One region of the Gilliamella sp. B14384G12 genome, then DNA from elsewhere that is predicted to be linked to it. Evidence: riboswitches for the same ligand, from Rfam matches in the RefSeq annotation. Region 1 holds a riboswitch; the other holds the start of a gene.
The links. A riboswitch is a leader RNA that binds a small molecule or an ion and turns the genes downstream of it on or off. The one in region 1 is predicted to bind thiamine pyrophosphate.
Positions count from the first base shown of each region.

Region 2: it holds a riboswitch for thiamine pyrophosphate, as region 1 does, so the genes downstream of both, thiB (thiamine ABC transporter substrate binding subunit) here and thiM (hydroxyethylthiazole kinase) in region 1, are expected to answer to the same signal.

Region 1 is NZ_JACFPU010000001.1:263,418-269,403, forward strand. It holds gene H3S73_RS01170 (MFS transporter) at 1-570, opposite strand, end outside; gene H3S73_RS01175 (STY0301 family protein) at 846-1,331, shown strand; gene H3S73_RS01180 (STY0301 family protein) at 1,492-1,944, shown strand; gene thiD (bifunctional hydroxymethylpyrimidine kinase/phosphomethylpyrimidine kinase) at 2,275-3,069, opposite strand; gene thiE (thiamine phosphate synthase) at 3,074-3,727, opposite strand; gene thiM (hydroxyethylthiazole kinase) at 3,737-4,525, opposite strand; TPP riboswitch at 4,584-4,686, opposite strand; gene trkA (Trk system potassium transporter TrkA) at 4,723-5,986, opposite strand, start outside.
Region 2 is NZ_JACFPU010000010.1:10,949-16,934, reverse strand. It holds gene thiQ (thiamine ABC transporter ATP-binding protein ThiQ) at 1-587, opposite strand, end outside; gene thiP (thiamine/thiamine pyrophosphate ABC transporter permease) at 574-2,142, opposite strand; gene thiB (thiamine ABC transporter substrate binding subunit) at 2,176-3,183, opposite strand; TPP riboswitch at 3,224-3,331, opposite strand; gene H3S73_RS10220 (DUF6708 domain-containing protein) at 3,670-4,494, opposite strand; gene H3S73_RS10215 (DUF6708 domain-containing protein) at 4,540-5,367, opposite strand; gene H3S73_RS10210 (DUF6708 domain-containing protein) at 5,413-5,986, opposite strand, start outside.

The DNA.
Region 1 (5,986 bases):
AGTAAACATTTCTTTATTATTAGGAGGGATAAATAAACCATAGCCTACTCCACAAATAGCGACTCGCCATAAAATATTAATCGTAGATACAGTTTCAGGTAAAAAAGCTAATGAGCTTAATCCTAAACAAAAAAGGACTGCACCAATTGAAGATATTTTAGTTGGATTAAAATGATTAGAAAGTATGCCCGCTAGTGGTGCACAAAATGCTACAGCTACAGGCCATGGAGTAAATATAAATGCTGATTCAAGTACTGAATAACCATAAGTATGCTGTAATACAAATGGTAAACTGACCAATGCTATTCCTTGAGAGATAAAAATCAAAATTGAAGAAATTACTGCCAAACTGTATATCTTGGAACGAAATATATCTAACGGCAATAAGGGATATTTAGAATGATTTTGAATTTTAATAAATATCATAAATAAAATCATAGCAATAAAAATACAAGATATAAGCGTTTTATTATTCCAATGCCCTATTTCATCAACCGCAACGACAATTAACCCCAATGCAGGCAGATTTCCGAAGAAAAGTACAGTGAAAGATAGAGCGGAAAATATCATTTATAATTTTGAATAATTTGATAAATATAGCTAAAAAAATATCTCGTAATAGTAAACAAATTGCCTTCCAAATTGATAATGAAACGGTATAGACTCCTGAATAATTTTTACAAATATCACTGTTTTTACTGAAACGTATGCATTACCTGAAACTTTTTAACAAATTTGTTTATGAAAAATTTCTTATTTTACTTAAAAGATTAATTCATCTTGATCTTTGTTACGGTGTTGGCATAATCATTTAAGTAATAATTGATTTTAAAAGGATTTATAAGATGAATAAAAAAATCTTACGCATTACTGTCGTTTCAATGGCTTGGTTGGCTGCCGTTTTTGCTGTGAATGCTTATCAAATTGAATGTCCTAAAGCACTCAAAGTTAAAACATCTGTCGAAAACCTTCCTGATGGCTGGGAAGTTATTGAGAGTGAAGATAGTGCTTTATATGAACCTGCTAGCCTATCTGTTTTTTACAATAAACCCGTTAAAATGATAGAACAAAAGCCTCAAGAAACTTTAATCGGTCGTAAAAATTGGGGTAAACAGTTTGAGCTTACATGGCTGGTAAGTCCGCCTATTGAAGATGTGCCATTTTATGTCAATTGTAGTTATGACGGAAGTTTTATCCAATTGATAAAAAAAATTGATCGTTCGGTGAATATTTGCAAGAGTTTTTATTCTGAGGATAAATATGGCAAAGTAGAAAATAGTATTGTTTCACTTAACTGTACCAATAATGAAACAAACGAAACAAATAATTAGGTCTAAACTTTATTATCAAACTAGAATAATTAATAATCGAATTTATTAAAAGGGCAATTATAGCGATCCAATGTTTTTATGTAATTGTCGTAATTATTTTAATATTAATTGTTTTTCCTATTTATTAATAGCAAAGACAGTTTTTAAAGGAAACTAGAATATGAAAGGAAAAAGATTATACAGCGCTATGATAACCATTGCTTGTTTGGCAAGTGTTTTTACTGTAAATGCATATCAGATTGATTGTCCAAAAGAGATGACAATCAAAGTCAAAGTTGAAGAAATGCCAGATGGATGGGAAATTTCGGAAAATAGAACTTACACTTCATCTTTTTTTAATTTGGGACTTTTTTATGATAAACCCGCTAACAAAGCTTCATTGGTACCTGCAAGAGGCACAATTGATGGCCAACAACAAAAATTAGTATGGGAAGTGAATCATGTCAAAGATACCGCTCCTTATTATGTTGTTTGTCAATATGCGAGCGGAGTTGCAATCACCAAAAAGATTGATCTTTCAATGAAGAGTTGCTGGGCACTCTATTCAGAAAATAAAGATACAAAACAAGGATCGCTCCACTGTAGTGTGAGTGAAGCAAAGAATCTGCATTAGTTTATTTGATGTACAAATCTTTCAATACAAAAATCATGATTGCATGGAAAGAGAGAGCAAAACCTTTTGAATCATGCTCCGTATCTTAAAGGATTACTTCTTAAAGATAGCGTATTTGTGATTTATGTTAAATGTAATCGTGATTTTAATTCCTATGTTTTTGATGGTTATTGGTCTTTGAGTAATAAAAAAGCCAATTCCATTGATTAATTGAAATTGGGATTGAGATAATTTTAGATATTTATGTCCTGTTGGTGTGTCGTTATATTTAAAAATCATATTAACTTTTTTTTCGGCACACCAGTTTCAGTATTTATTAAAAAATTTAATCTACCACCACTGATAAAAATGGTGCGTTGGACCAATTCCTTGACCAATATTTAAATCATCTGCATGAGTAATTGCACCTTGCAAATAGTCTTTCGCTTGATGTATGGCATCTTCTAAACCATGTTTAGGCAGCAGTGCCCCAATTGCTGCTGATAATGTGCAACCCGTACCATGAGTATTTTTAGTTTGAATTCGTGGTGAGACCATTCTAATCGTTTGCATTGGGGTTATTAAATAATCCGGGCTCTCTGGACTGGGTAAATGCCCACCTTTCATTAAAACTGCTTTACAACCTAATTTCAATAACTCATGACCTTGCTGTTGCATTTGATCTTCGTTTTTTGCTTCTTCACAATCGAGTAACGCTGCTGCTTCGGGAAGATTGGGTGTTATTACCGTTGATAAAGGTATTAATAGTTCACGAATAGCACTAACTGCGTCAGATTTTAACAGCGTATGTCCCCCTTTAGCGATCATCACCGTATCAAGCACAATGTTAGCAATAGGGTTATTGTTTAGCAGATGATAAACAGTCGTTACGATCTCTTTATTCATTAGCATTCCCATTTTCACGCTATCAATTTTTATATCGTGATATAGGGTATTAAATTGTTTAGCCACAAATGTAGGATCAATTGCCAATACGCTATCAACGCCTTGAGTACTTTGTGCGGTAAGGGCGGTGATTACTGACATTCCATAGGCTCCGAGAGCTGAAAAGGTTTTTAAATCTGCTTGGATACCTGCACCACCACTTGGATCAGAACCGGCAATGGTTAAAGCAACGGTTGTCATAATATTACCCCTTATTATTTTTATCTTGTTGGATTTTTTCAAGTAGCGATAGTGTGGCTTGTTGTATATCTTTTTGACCACAAATTGCCGAAACAACAGCGATGCCTTCAATACCACTTTGCAATATTGGGGTAGCATTATTGGCATTAATACCACCTATTGCCACAGCAGGGCGCTGTTTTAGCTTAACTAATTGAGTTAATTGTGGCATGCCCATTGCTGGTGCGGCATCTTGTTTCGTGGTGGTAGGATAAATTGGACCAATCCCAATATAATCGACAAGTTGCCATGGGACTTCATTAAGTTGTTGGCGATTAGCGACCGAAAATCCTAGCCATTTGTCATTGCCAATTAATTTACGTGTGACATCAACAGGTAAATCGCTTTGCCCAATATGGACACCATCGGCATCAATTGCTAGGGCTATATCAACATGATCGTTAATAAATAAAGGAACATGGGTATCGCTTAACACTTCTTTTAATGCTAATGCTGCGTAATACCAATTTTTACCAGAAAATTCATGTTCTGATCTTAATTGAACGGCGGTTACCCCATTAGCAACAGCGATTTTTGTGGTCTCTACCATACCAGTAATACCACCACATAAGATTGGATCTAGAACTAAATAGAGACTTAAGTCGAGACGTTTATTCATCTGATTTCCTTATACTTGTGATGGGTTAAATAGTGAAAGCTGATCGATCAGCGATACCGCATAAGTGCCTAACCCTTGTTGTTTGTTGGCAAGCTCTCCAGATTTTTTCATCATAAAACAGGCTGACGCTGTAGCAAGTAAGGTATTAGATGAGCCAGCAATAAAAGCTGCAACCATGGCTGATAGCGAGCAACCAGTACCAGTAATTTTAGTTAATGCTATATCCCCGCCTGTGATGCAGTAAGTCTGTTCACCATTAGTGATATAATCAATATCCCCAGTAATACTAATGATGGTTTGGAGTTTTTGGGCAAGTTGTTTAGCTGCATTTAAGGCTGATTCAGTAGAATCTTGACCGTCAGGGCCTTTGGCAGATGAGTTATCGCCATTTAAGGCTAATATTTCTGAAGCATTACCACGAATAACGGTAGGTTTATAACCAATTAATTGATGAACAATATCGGTACGATAAGCAAGTGCTGGTCCGACTGCGACCGGATCGAGTACCCATGGTATGTGATTTTTTTGAGCACTGGCAGCCGCTAATAACATGCTTTCTGCACTATTGCTATCAAGGGTGCCAACATTGATTAGTAAACTATTGGCAATTTGCACAAAAGAGGCAACCTCTTGCTTAGCAATGACCATGGCTGGTGATGCGCCAATTGCTAATAATACATTCGCTGTAAAATTTTGAACCACATCATTGGTAATACAGTGTACTAATGGATGTTGTTGTTTTACATGATCGATAAAAGGTCTTGCTTGGGTTATTTGCAGGGCTTGAGTGGCAGACATATTCTTTCCTTACAACAATTTATAAAGTTAGCTTAGGGAAGAGTGTGCCAATTGAGGACTTTCAAGGCTTAGACTTCCCTACGCTGGTATAATCCAGATCAGGTTCAACGGGTAAAATCTCAGTTTTTTGTAAGCAACAAAAAACACCCCGAGTCAAAAGAGCTTTTATTATGGACTGACTAATAATTTAACACAAGTTATTGTAATAATTTTTCTATATCTGTTATGTCACGTCGGTCAGGTAAGAAGATGATGAGATGATCGTTACTTTCGATGGTTAAGTCTGTATTAACGATAATCACATCTTCACCACGCACTACCGCACCAATGGTAGCACCAGAAGGTAATTTTAAACCGTTGATATTTTTACCCACTAGTTTGGAACTCTCTTTATCTCCATGTGCAATCACCTCGACAATTTCAGATTCGCCCTGTCTTAAAGAGACCACTTTGACAACCGCCGATTGCCTTACATGGCTTAATAGCTCTGAAATAGTGGCATGTTGTGGTGAAATAGCAATATCTATAACGCTATCATTAATCAGTTCAAGGTAGGCTTGCTTTTGGATTAAAACAATCACTTTTTTAGCGCCCATTCTTTTAGCTAACATGGATGACATAATGTTAGATTCATCGTCACTCGTTACAGCAATAAACAGATCCGTTAGTTCAACTTGTTCTTGTGATAGCAACTCTTGATCTGACGATTCACCATGTAAAACAGTGGTATTAACCAGCTGTTCGGCAATTAATTCGGCACGTTCAGCATTACGTTCAATTAATTTAACTTGATAGTCATTCTCTAAACGTTTAGCTAAAGCAATGGCGATGCCACCACCACCACTAATTATGATGCGTTTATAAGGTTTTTCTAGACGCTGTAATTCACTTGTTACTGCTTTGATATTGCTAGGTGGGGTGATGAAATAAACCATATCACCCGCTTCAATGAGTGTGGAGCCTAATGGGCGAATAAAGCGATTTTTTCGATATATTGCAACCACTCTGGCTTCAACATGGGGTAAATGTTCTTTCAGTTCAGACAATTCGCTTCCGACTAAGGCTCCACCATAGTAAGCCGTCACTGCAACCAAACATACACGGTTATCGTAAAAAGAGGCAAACTGTAACGAGCCTGGATATTGTACTAACTGACTTACGTGATTGGTGATCAGATTTTCTGGAGCAATAATATGGTCGATATTAATGCAATCTTTATTGAAAAATGGATATTTTTCGTCGTTATATTCCGGTGCACGAATACGTGCGACTTTTTGCGGAATATTGAACATAACGTGACCTATTTGACAGGCCATCATATTCACTTCGTCCGAATTAGTGACGGCAACCAGCATATCAGCTGATTCAGCACCCGCACTTTCTAATACTTGTGGATAAGATGATTTGCCACAAATGACCTGTAAATCAAAACGCTCTTGTAAAGATTGCAATTTATCATGA
Region 2 (5,986 bases), on a different contig from region 1:
TTTTCTAAAGACTCATCCAGATAATGTGAAACCATAAGTAACGTTAAAGCGAATTCATCACAGATATGATTAACCAGTGCTAGCATTTCAAACCGTAAAGCTTGGTCTAATGCCGAAAATGGTTCATCCAATAATAAAATAGGACGATGTTGAATTAAACAGCGAGCCAAAGCAACTCGTTGACGCTGTCCACCTGAAAGTTGATTGGGATAGCGATCATTAAAGCCCGATAAACCAACTTTAGCCAACATATCGGCAATATTTTGCTTCTCAAAAGTCGTTAGTTTTAATGACGGTTTAATGCCTAAAGCAATATTTTGCTCAACGGTTAAATGATCGAATAAGTTATTATTTTGAAACAGCATCGAAACTGGGCGCTTACCCGGTAAAGTTTGCGTCATATTTTGATTATTAAGGATGATTTGCCCGGAATTTGGAAAAATAAATCCTGCGATCAAGCTTAATAAGGTACTTTTACCCGCACCACTCGGTCCAACAATGACTACTTTTTCTTGAGCAGCAATTTGCATATTAAAATGCATCTTAAAATTATCATATTGATAATTAATTTGATTAAGTTCGATCATAATCCATCACAATTAATAAACTAAAAGATAAAATTAACAAAAATGCAGCCGTCACGGCGCTCTCTTGATAATGGTAATGAGCGATTTGTTGATACAAATAATAAGGTAACGTGGTGACGGCTTGCCCGCCAAACAATGCAATGATACCAAAATCCCCCATTGACAATAATGCCGAAAAGGCCAAGCTCAATGTAATCAGTTTTTTTAATGATTTATATTCGATTAAATAAAAATGCCTAATACCTGCAATGTTTAATGATTGACATAATTGCCAATACCGTGATGTGACATCATACATTGGCACTTCAAGATTTTTTAAGATAAAAGGTAAGGCCATTAGACCATTGCAAAGCATCATTAAACCACAGACAAACACGGCATTATCAGCATACTGAAATAACAAAATAAACAATCCTGATGCAAGTACCATGCTTGGAATGGTTAATATCAATGACCCTATTAACATTAAACGATTGCTCCATTGTTGTTGATTGCTAATCAATAGACGGCTATTGGTCCAAAGTATTAATAAAGCAAGTGACATAGCCACCACAGCTGAACCAAGGGCAATTATTAACGAATAGATAACCGCTTGCTGAAAAGCCCAATTTAACTGCGACCATTGAAAATAACCAAAACCTTCAATCAATAACGTAATCATTGGCAACAATATATACATTGCACCCAAAATCACAATAATAGCACTAACTAAACCTATAGTCACAGTGTTGGGTAAACGATATTGGTCACGAATATACTGCGCACTAAGATCGCGGTAATGATTTTTTCTTCGCAGTACCCAAACAAAACTCATACAACAAATAAGTTGTATGATTGCTAACATAACAGCTTGCATCAAATCAAAATCGCGAATCGATTGGTAAATAGCTACTTCAATAGTGGTATATTTTGGCCCACCTCCTAATGCCAACACTATTGCAAAGCTGGTAAAGCAAAGCATAAAAATCAGTCCGGACATAGGTAAAAGCTGCCGACGCAATAATGGCCATTCTACTAATTTAAAATAAGTAAAATGAGAGAAATTAAGCTGAGCAGCCAGTTGTTTTTGCTCAACAGGAACACTCGTTAATGTTTGATAAAACAGACCGCTCGCATAAGGAAAATTCAAAAAAACATGAGCCAATAAAATCCCAACCAGTCCATAAATTGAAGTTGAAAAAGATAAGCCTAAATAAGCAAAACACGTAGCAAATAAACCTTGTTGACCATAAACAGATAATAGCCCGGTTACAACAACTAATGTTGGTAATATAAAGGTAACGGGCATGATTCGTATCAGAAAGCTTTTTCCCCAAAAATCGATCATGGATAACGCTTTAGCCATAACAACGGCCAAAAATACCGACAAAAACGTCGATAATATCGCTTGCATGAAAGTGATCCAAATAATGTGCAATAAATAATTATCAATATAAACCGTTAAATTATCGGACTTTATGGCTGTATGGCAAAGTGCAAACAATGCAGTGCCTAAAACTGCTATTATCAAACTAGCAGCGCTGATACCTGGCAGTAACGTTTTAAAATTTAACATTGCTTTTTATTATAAAATTAACAATCTATTTTATTACTGACTAATGGCTGATTGCCATTCTCGTATCCAAGCTTTTTGATTATCAACCACGTTCTCTGCATCAAATTCAAGCGCTTTACTGACTTTATTAATCTGATCAAACGCAGGGGGTAATGGCGTATTTATAATAGGATACATAACATTTTTTTCAGCAAATTGCCGTTGTACCTCGGGTGTTAATAGATATTGTAAAAAGCGACGTGCTAATTGTGGTTGTTGACTATATTTGGTGATACCTGCTATTTCAACTTGACGATAATGCCCCTCATCAAAAATAGCGGCATTATAACGATAATCTTGATCATTAATTATATGTGCAATTGGCGATGTGCTATAACTCAGCACCAAATCAGCTTCACCTTTTAAGAACATACCGTATGCTTCACTCCACCCTTTAGTAACTGTAACAGTATTTTTAGCAATTTTTTGCCATGCGGATACCGCATCCTTACCGTAAATATTTTTTACCCAAAATAGCAATCCTAATCCGGGAGTACTGGTTCTAGGATCTTGATAAATAATTTTCCAATTGGCTTTATTGTCAACTAACTCATGTAATGAGTGAGGAGGATTCTTTATTTTTTCTTTATTATAGATAAAAGTAAAATAACCGAAATCATACGGCATAAAATCCTCATCCCACCAATCAGTATTAAGATTGTTAGGTTTGGCTATTTGATGAGGTGCCATGATATTAGCCTGTTTAGCTTGTCCTAAAAGATTATTGTCTAAACCTAAAATAACATCAGCATTGGTTTTATTACCCTCAAGGCGAAGACGATTTAAAATCGACACACCATCGCCTAGCGTTACAATATCAAGTTGGCAATCACACTGCGCTTCAAAGCCCTGTTTAATTGCTTCACCTGGTCCCCACTCGGAAATAAAAGAGCTATAACTATAAACTGTTAAAATAGGTTTTTCATGAATTTTAGCATTAGCAGAAGTTGCTACAAAGAATACAGAAAATAAAAATGACAGTAAGAATTTATTACAAAACATTTTGCCTCCAAAAAAGCGAATAAAAGACAAAAGGTTTGAGCAGACACGATAACTCAAATCCCTCCGCTGGAATGACCCAGTTCAGGTTCGACGAGTTGCATTAGTAAACCTAACACTCTCAGCCCATAAGGCACCCCGTTGAGAACGATATTAGTTTAGTAGTTAGTTGGAAAATTGTAAATAAAGAAAGTGGTAAGTTATTTTTAAGGTATCATTTTCTGGTAAAAAATCATCAGAAAACCCATTATTTTTAGTTAAATTTAAATCATATCAAACATTAGTAATCAGAAACTCCTCATTTAGGTATAAAAAACGGTGATGCTTAAAATAAAAATAGCAATTTTTGTAAAAAATATTCAGGAGTCTATACCGTTTCGTCTATTTTATTATTAATATTTCTAATAGAATTCATGTGAATAAAAAGACTTTTTATTACTGTTTTTATATTCAATCATCATTATCCATTCAAGTTATTTAAGTCCGTTATTATGGTTTGATATTATATTTATGTTTAATGGCAGCTAACTCTTCAAGTGATGTAGCATTAAAAGCTTCCACTATCCATTCTGGCCAACCTTCACCCTCTATTATATCTGTTTTAAATTTTCCTTCTTCATCTGTTTTGTATTCACCATCATCTATATTGGCTGATTTATAATTCACCATAAAACTGTTAATCCAACCCCAGACAAACATTCTACCTGTTGCTGCTCGTGCAGGATCTAACATAACATGGTCAATAACCTGATGTGTACCGGGTTGACATACCATTAATACCGTTGAGGTTAAAGCATTACGTGAAAAATTATGGATAATTACGCCATGCATATCATTCCAATCATACTCTTGTATACGGCGCTTTTTCGGTTGTAAAAATACTTTTGGGTGCCGTAGTACTTTAAAGTTAAAAAAGAAACTTTCATTTACATACACTTTACCCGTCTTACGATTAAATATTATGGGACTTCCAAGGCGTGAAAATGCATTTTGGTAGAATTCAGGAATAGCTAGATATAAACCAAAACAGCAAGTAACAAAACAGACTATAACAACCAGATCAACAAACTCTATTTTAGAGTTATCATGGAGAACCGCTAGCCAAAGACATCCAATGATAATTCCATTTGCCAAAATAATTGAGATAAAATAGAGACAAGTATAAAAAAGTTGGTCATTGTGATCCTGGCGAATAAACGCACAATAGTTATCATTGGCATAAATTAAACGACGGTCATGCAGTGGTACGCTATGAGGACCTTTATCTAGGTCGCCAAACCAACCAAAGATCTGGGGACGGTATTTTGAGGGCATTATTGTTTGATTCCTTATTCCTTTGCGTTCTATTTAAGTTCGTTATTATTGTTTAATATTATATTTGTGCTTAATTGCAGCTAACTCTTCAAGTGATGTGGCATTAAAAGCTTCCACCATCCATTCTGGCCAACCTTCACCCTCTATTATATCTGTTTTAAATTTTCCTTCTTCATCTGTTTTGTATTCACCATCATCTATATTGGCTGATTTATAATTCACCATAAAACTATTGATCCATTCCCAAACAAAGGTACTACCTGTACCAGCGCGTGCAGGATCTAACATAACATGGTCAATAACTTGATGTGTACCGGGTTGACACACCATTAATACCGTTGAAGTTAAAGCATTGCGTGAAAAATTATGGATAATTACGCCATGCATATCATTCCAATCATACTCTTGTATTCGGCGCTTTTTCGGTTGTAAAAATACTTTTGGGTGCCGTAATACTTTAAAGTTAAAAAAGTAACTTTCATTAACATACACTTTACCCGTCTTACGATTAAATATTATGGGACTACCAAGACGGGAAAATGCATTTTGATAGAATTCAGGAATTGCATAATTTAAAGCAAAACAGCAAGTAATAAAACCAATTATCCCAACTATTGTTAGTTGGTCACCGATTTTGGAATCATTAAATCCAAAAATAAACATAACAGTACCTACAATTAGGATGATTCCTAAAATAATTGCAACAAAATAGAGACATGTATAAAAAATCTGATCGCTATGTTCCTGACGAATAAATGCACAATAGTTATCATTGGCATAAATTAAACGACGGTCATGCAGTGGTACGCTATGAGGACCTTTATCTAGGTCTCCAAACCAACCAAAGATCTGGGGGCGGTATTTTGATGGCATTACTGTTTTATTCCTTATTCCTTCGCGTTCTATTTAAGTTCGTTATTATGGCTTGATATTATATTTTTGTTTAATTGCAGCTAACTCTTCAAGTGATGTAGCATTAAAGGCTTCCACCATCCATTCTGGCCAACCTTCACCCTCTATTATATCTGTTTTAAATTTTCCTTCTTCATCTGTTTTGTATTCACCATCATCTATATTGGCTGATTTATAATTCACCATAAAACTATTGATCCATTCCCAAACAAAGGTACTACCTGTACCAGCGCGTGCAGGATCTAACATAACATGGTCAATAACTTGATGTGTACCGGGTTGACACACCATTAACACCGTTGAGGTTAAAGCATTGCGTGAAAAATTATGGATAATTACGCCATGCATATCATTCCAATCATACTCTTTTATGCGGCGTTTTTTCGGTTGTAAAAATATTTTTGGGTGCCGTAATACTTTAAAATTAAAAAAGTAACTTTCATTAACATACACTTTACCCGTCTTACGATTAAATATAATGGGACTTCCAAGGCGTGAAAATGCATTTTGGTAGAATTCAGGAATAATTAGATATAAACCAAAACTACAAGTAATAAAACCAATTATTCCAATCAGTACC